DNA from 3 places in the Bacillus sp. AK031 genome. Region 3 is predicted to be linked to each of the others. Evidence: a T-box and tRNA genes for the amino acid it is inferred to sense, from the RefSeq annotation. Region 3 holds a T-box; the other regions hold tRNA genes.
What was found. The T-box of region 3 lies ahead of leuS (leucine--tRNA ligase). A T-box ahead of a tRNA ligase gene usually reads a tRNA of that ligase, here a tRNA-Leu.

Region 1 (3,257 bases), 1.9 Mb from region 3:
CCCATCTTCTTCCAATTGGGAATCAATTTTTCTTCCCACTGCCATTTTAAGATTTCACCATATTCATTCGGCCAGGGAGATACGGGCCAATTTGGATGTTTCACTCCTTCGGGGCTGGAAATCAGCGCTTTCAGCTGCCATGGAAATCCGCTCACCCCAGATAATGCATTTGCTGCAGAATCTCATACCGCTCTGGAAAAAACAATAAAGCTGGCCGGGCTCTTAAAGGTTCCGGTCGTCAATTGCTTTTCAGGGACAGCGGGGGACCATTTCTAATAGAGAATCAAGGTCACAGTTGGCACTTCCCGGATACCCTCCTGTTCCGATTTCAACAGCAGGTTGCTGCTTTCCTGGATGCCTTCCTCCTCTATTGAATTCTTCGTATACAAATATTGTAATCATGATGGAACAGCCGAATGGAATGATTGTTGTAATCATTAAAAGGACAATCAGTTTATTTCTGATGCTGTTTTTTAGCATGGGACGACCTCCAAGTCTCACTTATACAATAGTATAGAGTGTAGAATATTATTCTTGGAAGTATTTTCTAAAAAATTCCGATAAGTTTAATATAAATAGAAAGCATGCCTATGGAGACATGCTTTCTGCCGTCCTCATCTGTCATTGGTACTTTGCCAATAGGAAGTACATGCTCCACCCAAGGCTCCTCTGATAGATCAGCCAATTTTTCTTTTCACAGCTCCAGCTCTTTAAAACCGCCGTTATTGAAAATATCCGGCTCTTCCCCTGAAGCAAACTTTGCCTTAAGAGCAGCACCATAATCGGCACCTCCGCCAACTGTTTCAAGCTTCACCTTAATATTCGGGTGCTCTGCTTCAAATTCCTTGATCATTTCAGCAAGCTAGTCGGCAATCTCAACTTTGAATTGGAAGAAATTCAGTTTTACCACGTCATTGCCTGAAGTACTCCGCTGATCTGCCAGGCAAAAACAATGACGATTCCCCAGAAGGCGGTCTTCTCATCCCCGAGCCATGGCATTTCGAAAAATCAGAAACCCGTCATCTTTCCAATGGAGGCAAAACCTTTAACAAAAATGAACTGCCATATGAACCCGAGCAACAGTCCCCCGATTACATTGGGAATAAAGAAAACAGTTCTTAAAATATTGCATGTCTTCAAAGCTGCATTTAAAAGCAGGGCAAAACTGAAACCTATTAAATTACTAATAACAACTGCAGCTATCATAAACTTTGTCGTAAATTTAAATGATTCATAGAAAGCCGGATCATTCGTAAAGATCTTCGTATAGTTCTCAATGCCAACCCACTCAACAGCTGAGCTGACTCCATTCCAAGAAGTAAAAGAATAATAAAGCCCCATCAAAAACGGAACGATTTGAATCACAAGGAAAAACAGCAGTGCCGGTCCCACAAATGCAGCATACGTCAATACTCCTTTGTACTTCTTCTTTTTCATTGCCGGCTGTATCTTCATCTCCGGACTTGCCGGACCGGTCTCTATCTTCGTCTCCACCCTTATCACCGCCTAATTAAAATCAGTTTCTTGTATTATAATGGAAGCGCTTTCTTTAATAGGTCAACAAAATTGACAAAGAAGGGGAAAAATTTTGATTAGTTATGTTGGGATAAGGAGGAGTGCTGGATGTGCTCGGTGACTGTCACTACCCGTTTTTTGAGGAGTTTTGTCGAATGGCTTATCTTTATTGGAGGGAGATCGATAAAATGTAAAAAAAGCCTTTCTCATTATGAGAAAGGCTTTGAATGTGTATGTATGGAGCGGGTGAAGGGAATCGAACCCTCATCATCAGCTTGGAAGGCTGAGGTTTTACCACTAAACTACACCCGCAATATACATATGAAATTGGTACCGGTGGCCGGGGTCGAACCGGCACTCCAGAAGGAACACGATTTTGAGTCGTGCGCGTCTGCCAATTCCGCCACACCGGCATGTGTTTGGAGGCGGCAACCGGATTTGAACCGGTGAATAGAGGTTTTGCAGACCTCTGCCTTACCACTTGGCTATGCCGCCATCAATGGAGCGGAAGACGGGATTCGAACCCGCGACCCCCACCTTGGCAAGGTGGTGTTCTACCACTGAACTACTTCCGCAAAATTGGCTGGGCTAGCTGGATTCGAACCAACGCATGTCGCAGTCAAAGTGCGATGCCTTACCGCTTGGCTATAGCCCATTGATATATTATATGTTTTTGATTTAAATATGTTCAAAATATTTAGTGGGGCGACTGATGGGAATCGAACCCACGAATGTCGGAACCACAATCCGATGCGTTAACCACTTCGCCACAATCGCCACAAATATAATTGGCAGGGGTAGTAGGAATCGAACCCACACTGGAGGTTTTGGAGACCTCTGTTCTACCTTTAAACTATACCCCTATGAAATATTAAAGTATTTGCTGTCTTTACCAGTATACCTTGCTTCGCTTCGATACGCGATTTTCAAGGACAGTTATTTTACTCCGCTTCGCTTCGTAAAGCTAAGGACTGTTATTTTCGCTTTGCGAAAAAACAATGGTGGAGGGGGGCAGATTCGAACTGCCGAACCCGAAGGAGCGGATTTACAGTCCGCCGCGTTTAGCCACTTCGCTACCCCTCCAAATATTCCCGATGGTGCCGGCAAGAGGACTTGAACCCCCAACCTACTGATTACAAGTCAGTTGCTCTACCAGTTGAGCTACACCGGCACTATCTAAAATGGTGGCTCAGGACGGAATCGAACCGCCGACACATGGATTTTCAGTCCATTGCTCTACCAACTGAGCTACTGAGCCATATTTGGTTTCGGCTTCCGCTAAGCTGCGAATTACTTCGTCAGCGCCTTTGCTCACATCCTCATGTACCTGTCAGTGCACTCCGGTGTTCACTCAGTTGCTTCCTTGAACTTCTCAGTTATCGAAACCCTCTTAGATTGAACTAAGATTTTTTTAAAAGATAATGGCGGTCCGGACGGGACTCGAACCCGCGACCTCCTGCGTGACAGGCAGGCATTCTAACCAACTGAACTACCGGACCATGGTATTGCGGGGGCAGGATTTGAACCTGCGACCTTCGGGTTATGAGCCCGACGAGCTACCGAACTGCTCCACCCCGCGACGATGTTAATCTTTTTTTAAAACTTAATGGTGGAGGATGACGGGATCGAACCGCCGACCCTCTGCTTGTAAGGCAGATGCTCTCCCAGCTGAGCTAATCCTCCGTAATGGGTTTTAAGTTTAACTTTTAATAAATCTTATTTAAGATCCTTGCGCTGATGAT
Region 2 (3,257 bases), 1.2 Mb from region 3:
AGATATCTTTAGAAAGCTTCGGCAAACCTTTCAGGCATAAAGCTTTTTTCAATAACCGCCTCCGCACAACAGGCGGCCGATACATGCTGCGGTCCCATAATATTGAAATCAACATTAAGTATTTGGCGGAGCATGGCATTGAGGAACTTACCGGTATCATCAAACATGAGCTATGCCATTACCATTTACACATAGAGGGAAAAGGATACAAACACAGGGACAGAGACTTCCGTGAACTGCTTCAGAAAGTGGATGCCCCAAGACACTGTACTCCGCTGTCTGCCCCTTCACAAAAGAAAAGGAAGATTATTGTTTATATATGCACATCATGCCGGCTCGTTTACAAAAGAAGAAAGAGGATCAATACAGACCGTTATGTATGCGGGAAGTGCAAAGGGAAACTAAGATTGGAAAGTGAAAAATAATCCAACAATAATTACGTGAAAAATTTCGTTGACAAGCATATTGGATGTAAGTATAATAATAAGAGTCGACAAACGACAAACAATACTTTTTGTTCCGCAGTAGCTCAGTGGTAGAGCTATCGGCTGTTAACCGATCGGTCGCAGGTTCGAGTCCTGCCTGCGGAGCCATTTTTATGAAGATGTGGAGAAGTACTCAAGTGGCTGAAGAGGCGCCCCTGCTAAGGGTGTAGGTCGTGTAAGCGGCGCGAGGGTTCAAATCCCTCCTTCTCCGCCATTATCTAATGGCCCATTGGTCAAGCGGTTAAGACACCGCCCTTTCACGGCGGTAACACGGGTTCGAATCCCGTATGGGTCACCAGGTTTTTTTACGAAGCGAAGCGTAGTAAAATAAACATTCTTTAATTTGCGCAGCGAAGCGTACCTTTAAATTCCCTTTGCGAAAGTGATGATAAGTATATTCTATTCCTTACATTAAGGAAGGATATCTTGCCTGAGTTGAATCTAGTCCTTGCATTAAGGACAGATATTTTGCCAAGTTGAATCTAGTCCTTATATTAAGGACAGATATTTTCACTCCGTGAAAAATCTTTGGTCCGGTAGTTCAGTTGGTTAGAATGCCTGCCTGTCACGCAGGAGGTCGCGGGTTCGAGTCCCGTCCGGACCGCCATTAATTTTTTGAGGAAAGTGCTTGACACTGTTCAATAAAACATGTTATATTATAAACCTCGCGTTTGCGAGAATTTAAAAATGATGGGCTATAGCCAAGCGGTAAGGCATCGCACTTTGACTGCGACATGCGTTGGTTCGAATCCAGCTAGCCCAGCCATTAAGAGCCATTAGCTCAGTTGGTAGAGCATCTGACTTTTAATCAGAGGGTCGAAGGTTCGAGTCCTTCATGGCTCACCAAAGTTTTTTGCGCAGCAAAATAACTTTCATCATGCGGGTGTGGCGGAATTGGCAGACGCACCAGACTTAGGATCTGGCGCCGCAAGGCGTGGGGGTTCAAGTCCCTTCACCCGCACTTTTCTTTTTAAAAAAGGTTATTGACATCTAACGCTAGAAATTATATAATAGATCTTGTCGCTTTTCAACGCGGTCGTGGCGGAATGGCAGACGCGCTAGGTTGAGGGCCTAGTGGGGGCAACCCCGTGGAGGTTCGACTCCTCTCGGCCGCACCAATTAAGCAATGCAAACAAATTGCGCCCGTAGCTCAATTGGATAGAGCGTTTGACTACGGATCAAAAGGTTAGGGGTTCGACTCCTCTCGGGCGCGCCATTTACAAATCAACTCAATCCTGTTTTGAGGAATGAGAGACAAAACGGGGAGTAGCTCAGCTTGGTAGAGCACTTGGTTTGGGACCAAGGGGTCGCAGGTTCAAATCCTGTCTTCCCGACCAGTGAGCAATTTAATATGCGGGTGTAGTTTAGTGGTAAAACCTCAGCCTTCCAAGCTGATGATGAGGGTTCGATTCCCTTCACCCGCTCCATAATATACTGATTGAACCTTGAAAACTGAACAAAACAAGACAAAACGTCAACGTTAATTCTAGTAAGAACACAGTTCTTACAAAGTTGCTAACACTTTAAAATTAGCAAATGAGCAAGTCAAACTTCTATCGGAGAGTTTGATCCTGGCTCAGGACGAACGCTGGCGGCGTGCCTAATACATGCAAGTCGAGCGGACTGATGGGAGCTTGCTCCCTGAAGTCAGCGGCGGACGGGTGAGTAACACGTGGGTAACCTGCCTGTAAGACTGGGATAACTCCGGGAAACCGGGGCTAATACCGGATATTTCTTTTCCTCGCATGAGGAAAAGTGGAAAGGTGGCTTTTAGCTACCACTTACAGATGGACCCGCGGCGCATTAGCTAGTTGGTGAGGTAACGGCTCACCAAGGCGACGATGCGTAGCCGACCTGAGAGGGTGATCGGCCACACTGGGACTGAGACACGGCCCAGACTCCTACGGGAGGCAGCAGTAGGGAATCTTCCGCAATGGACGAAAGTCTGACGGAGCAACGCCGCGTGAGTGATGAAGGTTTTCGGATCGTAAAGCTCTGTTGTTAGGGAAGAACAAGTACCGTTCGAATAGGGCGGTACCTTGACGGTACCTAACCAGAAAGCCACGGCTAACTACGTGCCAGCAGCCGCGGTAATACGTAGGTGGCAAGCGTTGTCCGGAATTATTGGGCGTAAAGCGCGCGCAGGCGGTCTCTTAAGTCTGATGTGAAAGCCCACGGCTCAACCGTGGAGGGTCATTGGAAACTGGGGGACTTGAGTACAGAAGAGGAAAGTGGAATTCCACGTGTAGCGGTGAAATGCGTAGATATGTGGAGGAACACCAGTGGCGAAGGCGACTTTCTGGTCTGTAACTGACGCTGAGGCGCGAAAGCGTGGGGAGCAAACAGGATTAGATACCCTGGTAGTCCACGCCGTAAACGATGAGTGCTAAGTGTTAGAGGGTTTCCGCCCTTTAGTGCTGCAGCTAACGCATTAAGCACTCCGCCTGGGGAGTACGGTCGCAAGACTGAAACTCAAAGGAATTGACGGGGGCCCGCACAAGCGGTGGAGCATGTGGTTTAATTCGAAGCAACGCGAAGAACCTTACCAGGTCTTGACATCCTCTGACAACCCTAGAGATAGGGCTTTCCCCTTCGGGGGACAGAGTGACAGGTGGTGCATGGTTGTCGTCAGCTCGTGTCGTGAGATGTTGGGTTAAGTCCCGCAACGAGCGCAACCCTTGATCTTAGTTGCCAGCATTCAGTTGGGCACTCTAAGATGACTGCCGGTGACAAACCGGAGGAAGGTGGGGATGACGTCAAATCATCATGCCC
Region 3 (3,257 bases):
CAAGAATATCTCTGTCAATACCGGCAAGCAAACTTCATTGCTTAACGAAGGTGCTTTTATAAAAAATAAATCAAAATTCACTGCGCTTATCTTAATTTGTGCTGCTTATATTCTATGCTGGATCGGTTATGTCCAATGGCAGTCAACAATTGCAAGCTACACTCAGGAGATCAATATCAGCTTGAAGCAGTACAGCTTGCTATGGACGATAAACGGTGCCTTGATTGTGTTAGCGCAGCCATTGCTTTCCAAACTTATCCGCCGTTTTGAAAATAACCTTAAGATGCAGATCCAGATCGGGATTGTGATTTTCATGATTTCATTCGGGGTAGCCGGTACCGCTGATGTTTTTCAAATGTTTGCAATTGCGATGATCATTATGACACTTGGTGAGATGCTGGTATGGCCGGCAGTTCCTACAATCGCAAATGACCTTGCGCCTAAAGGGCGGGAAGGATTTTACCAGGGAATCGTTAACAGTACAGCGACAGGCGGAAGGATGATCGGTCCTTTATTGGGGGGTATCATCGTCGACGGATTCGGAATTTCTACAATGTTTACGGCTCTGATTGGATTGTTTGCTGTAGCTATCATCTTTACTGCTGTGTATGACAGGTCACTGAAGAAAAAAGAGTCTGTATCAGTTTCAATCTCTTAATCTTGAAGACTATCCTTTTAGAAGGTTAGTCTTTTTTGTTTACTGAGCAATTGCAGGGCGGGTAATTGCTCAGTTGATGTAATAAGAACTAAATCAATGATTACAGTCATTATGAATGACCAGGTTCCTTATACAAATCTTCTTTTATTGGAATAAAATATTTCAAAATTTAGGCTTGCAACGCAGTATATTTTTGCATAGAATAGTGAATACAATAGTTGTAATATATTTCAACGTTGATAAGGAATAGTAGTGATGAGGGTCCGCATTAGAGAGTTGACGGTCGGTGCAAGTCAACCGGAAATCATCATGAACTCGCCTTTGAGTTGCAGGCGTGAACTAAAGTAAGGCCTGCCGTTTTCCGCGTTAAGGATGGAATCAAGTGAGTGCGTGTACACTAATCTGGGTGGTACCGCGGGAGATTATCAAAGACCTCTCGTCCCAATTATTATTTATTAATAATTGGGGCGGGAGTTTTTTTGTTTTTTACAAAAGCTTTTACTAAGAAAAAGGAGGTTCCGACAATGAGCTTTAACCACAAAGACATCGAACAAAAGTGGCAGCATTATTGGGAAGAACAAAAAACATTCAAAACAGAAACTGAAAAGGATAAACCGAAGTTCTATGCACTGGATATGTTTCCGTATCCATCAGGTGCCGGCCTCCACGTAGGGCACCCGGAAGGATACACGGCAACAGATATTCTTTCCCGCATGAAGAGAATGCAGGGATACAACGTCCTTCATCCGATGGGCTGGGATGCATTCGGCCTGCCGGCAGAGCAATATGCGCTTGATACTGGTAACGACCCGGCTGAATTCACGGAGAAGAACATCAACACATTCCGCCGCCAGATCAAGGCTCTTGGATTCTCTTATGATTGGGACCGCGAAGTCAATACGACGGATCCTCACTACTATAAATGGACGCAATGGATTTTTACAAAGCTTTATGAAAAAGACCTTGCTTACGTGGATGAAGTAGCGGTGAACTGGTGCCCTGCACTTGGAACGGTTCTCGCAAACGAAGAAGTAATCGATGGTAAAAGTGAGCGCGGCGGGCATCCGGTAGAACGCCGTCCGATGAGACAGTGGATGCTGAAAATCACGGCATATGCAGACCGCCTTCTTGAAGATCTTGAAGAGGTTGACTGGCCGGAAAGCATCAAAGACATGCAGCGAAACTGGATTGGCCGTTCTGAAGGAGCGGAAGTTAATTTTGCCATTGAAGGCACTGATAAGAAATTCACTGCCTTCACAACCCGCCCGGATACTCTTTTCGGCGCAACATATGCGGTATTGGCTCCTGAGCACCCACTTGTAGATGAAATCACAACAGGTGAACAGAAGGATGCGGTTTCTGCTTATATCGATAAAGTCAAAGCAAAAAGCGACCTTGAACGCACAGACCTTGCAAAAGATAAATCAGGTGTCTTCACTGGTGCCTATGCGATCAACCCGATCAACGGCGAGAAAATGCCGATCTGGATTGCAGACTATGTATTGATGAGCTATGGAACAGGTGCAATCATGGCGGTTCCGGCACATGATGAAAGAGATTATGAATTTGCGAAAAAATTTGAGCTTCCTATCAAAGAAGTCGTAGCCGGCGGCAATGTGGACGAAGAAGCGTACACAGGCGACGGTGAGCATGTAAACTCCGATTTCCTTAATGGTCTCGGAAAAGAAGAAGGAATCACAAAAGCAATCGAGTGGCTTGAAAAAGAAGGTGTCGGCGAGAAGAAAACGACTTACCGCTTAAGAGATTGGCTGTTCAGCCGCCAGCGTTACTGGGGCGAGCCAATTCCGGTCATCCATTGGGAGGATGGCACGACAACGACAGTTCCTGTTGAAGATCTGCCTCTCACACTTCCAAAGACGACGGAAATCAAACCTTCAGGAACAGGTGAATCTCCGCTTGCCAATATCAGCGAGTGGGTGAATGTCACAGACCCTGTAACAGGGAAAAAAGGACGCCGTGAAACGAATACGATGCCGCAATGGGCAGGAAGCTGCTGGTACTACCTTCGCTACATCGATCCTCATAACGATGAGGAGCTTGCAAGCGAGGAAAACCTTAATCATTGGCTTCCGGTCGATATGTATATCGGCGGTGCTGAGCATGCGGTCCTTCATTTGCTGTATGCACGTTTCTGGCACAAGTTCCTTTATGACATTGGTGTAGTTCCAACAAAAGAGCCGTTTCAGAAGCTGTTCAACCAAGGCATGATTCTTGGTGAAAATAATGAGAAGATGAGTAAGTCGAAAGGTAATGTCGTGAATCCGGATGAAATCGTTGCAACACATGGTGCTGATACCCTTCGCATGTATGAAATGTTCATGGGGCCGCTTGAAGCATCTGTTGCCTGGAGCGAGAATGGGCTTGACGGTTCCCGACGATTCCTTGACCGTGTCTGGAGACTTCTTGTCGATGAGAACGGAAATATCAGTGAGAAAGTGAAAGACGAAGAGAACAAAGACCTTGAGAAGAGCTATCACCAGACAGTGAAAAAAATTACCGAAGATTTCGAAGGACTTCGTTTCAACACTGGTATTTCTCAATTGATGGTATTCATCAATGATGCTTATAAAGCAGATGT

Region 1: it encodes a tRNA-Leu, which carries the amino acid that the T-box ahead of leuS (leucine--tRNA ligase) is inferred to sense. The anticodon was not compared.
Region 2: it encodes a tRNA-Leu, which carries the amino acid that the T-box ahead of leuS (leucine--tRNA ligase) is inferred to sense. The anticodon was not compared.

Annotation. Positions count from the first base shown of each region.
Region 1 covers NZ_CP096424.1:3,323,043-3,326,299, forward strand. The annotation lists partial or broken gene M1E09_RS16990 (sugar phosphate isomerase/epimerase family protein) at 1-170, opposite strand, end outside; partial or broken gene M1E09_RS16995 (sugar phosphate isomerase/epimerase) at 112-270, shown strand; gene M1E09_RS17000 (hypothetical protein) at 250-480, opposite strand; partial or broken gene M1E09_RS17005 (extracellular solute-binding protein) at 605-916, opposite strand; gene M1E09_RS17010 (carbohydrate ABC transporter permease) at 1,009-1,494, opposite strand; tRNA gene M1E09_RS17015 (tRNA-Gly) at 1,754-1,827, opposite strand; tRNA gene M1E09_RS17020 (tRNA-Leu) at 1,844-1,928, opposite strand; tRNA gene M1E09_RS17025 (tRNA-Cys) at 1,936-2,010, opposite strand; tRNA gene M1E09_RS17030 (tRNA-Gly) at 2,016-2,090, opposite strand; tRNA gene M1E09_RS17035 (tRNA-Gln) at 2,096-2,170, opposite strand; tRNA gene M1E09_RS17040 (tRNA-His) at 2,217-2,292, opposite strand; tRNA gene M1E09_RS17045 (tRNA-Trp) at 2,305-2,378, opposite strand; tRNA gene M1E09_RS17050 (tRNA-Tyr) at 2,515-2,598, opposite strand; tRNA gene M1E09_RS17055 (tRNA-Thr) at 2,611-2,686, opposite strand; tRNA gene M1E09_RS17060 (tRNA-Phe) at 2,698-2,773, opposite strand; tRNA gene M1E09_RS17065 (tRNA-Asp) at 2,938-3,014, opposite strand; tRNA gene M1E09_RS17070 (tRNA-Met) at 3,021-3,094, opposite strand; tRNA gene M1E09_RS17075 (tRNA-Val) at 3,123-3,198, opposite strand.
Region 2 covers NZ_CP096424.1:4,025,604-4,028,860, reverse strand. The annotation lists gene M1E09_RS20545 (SprT family protein) at 1-425, shown strand, start outside; tRNA gene M1E09_RS20540 (tRNA-Asn) at 519-593, shown strand; tRNA gene M1E09_RS20535 (tRNA-Ser) at 609-699, shown strand; tRNA gene M1E09_RS20530 (tRNA-Glu) at 709-783, shown strand; tRNA gene M1E09_RS20525 (tRNA-Asp) at 1,016-1,092, shown strand; tRNA gene M1E09_RS20520 (tRNA-Gln) at 1,177-1,251, shown strand; tRNA gene M1E09_RS20515 (tRNA-Lys) at 1,256-1,331, shown strand; tRNA gene M1E09_RS20510 (tRNA-Leu) at 1,365-1,446, shown strand; tRNA gene M1E09_RS20505 (tRNA-Leu) at 1,518-1,603, shown strand; tRNA gene M1E09_RS20500 (tRNA-Arg) at 1,625-1,701, shown strand; tRNA gene M1E09_RS20495 (tRNA-Pro) at 1,746-1,822, shown strand; tRNA gene M1E09_RS20490 (tRNA-Gly) at 1,839-1,912, shown strand; rRNA gene M1E09_RS20485 (16S ribosomal RNA) at 2,039-3,257, shown strand, end outside.
Region 3 covers NZ_CP096424.1:891,682-894,938, forward strand. The annotation lists gene M1E09_RS04500 (MDR family MFS transporter) at 1-658, shown strand, start outside; T-box leader at 886-1,105, shown strand; gene leuS (leucine--tRNA ligase) at 1,183-3,257, shown strand, end outside.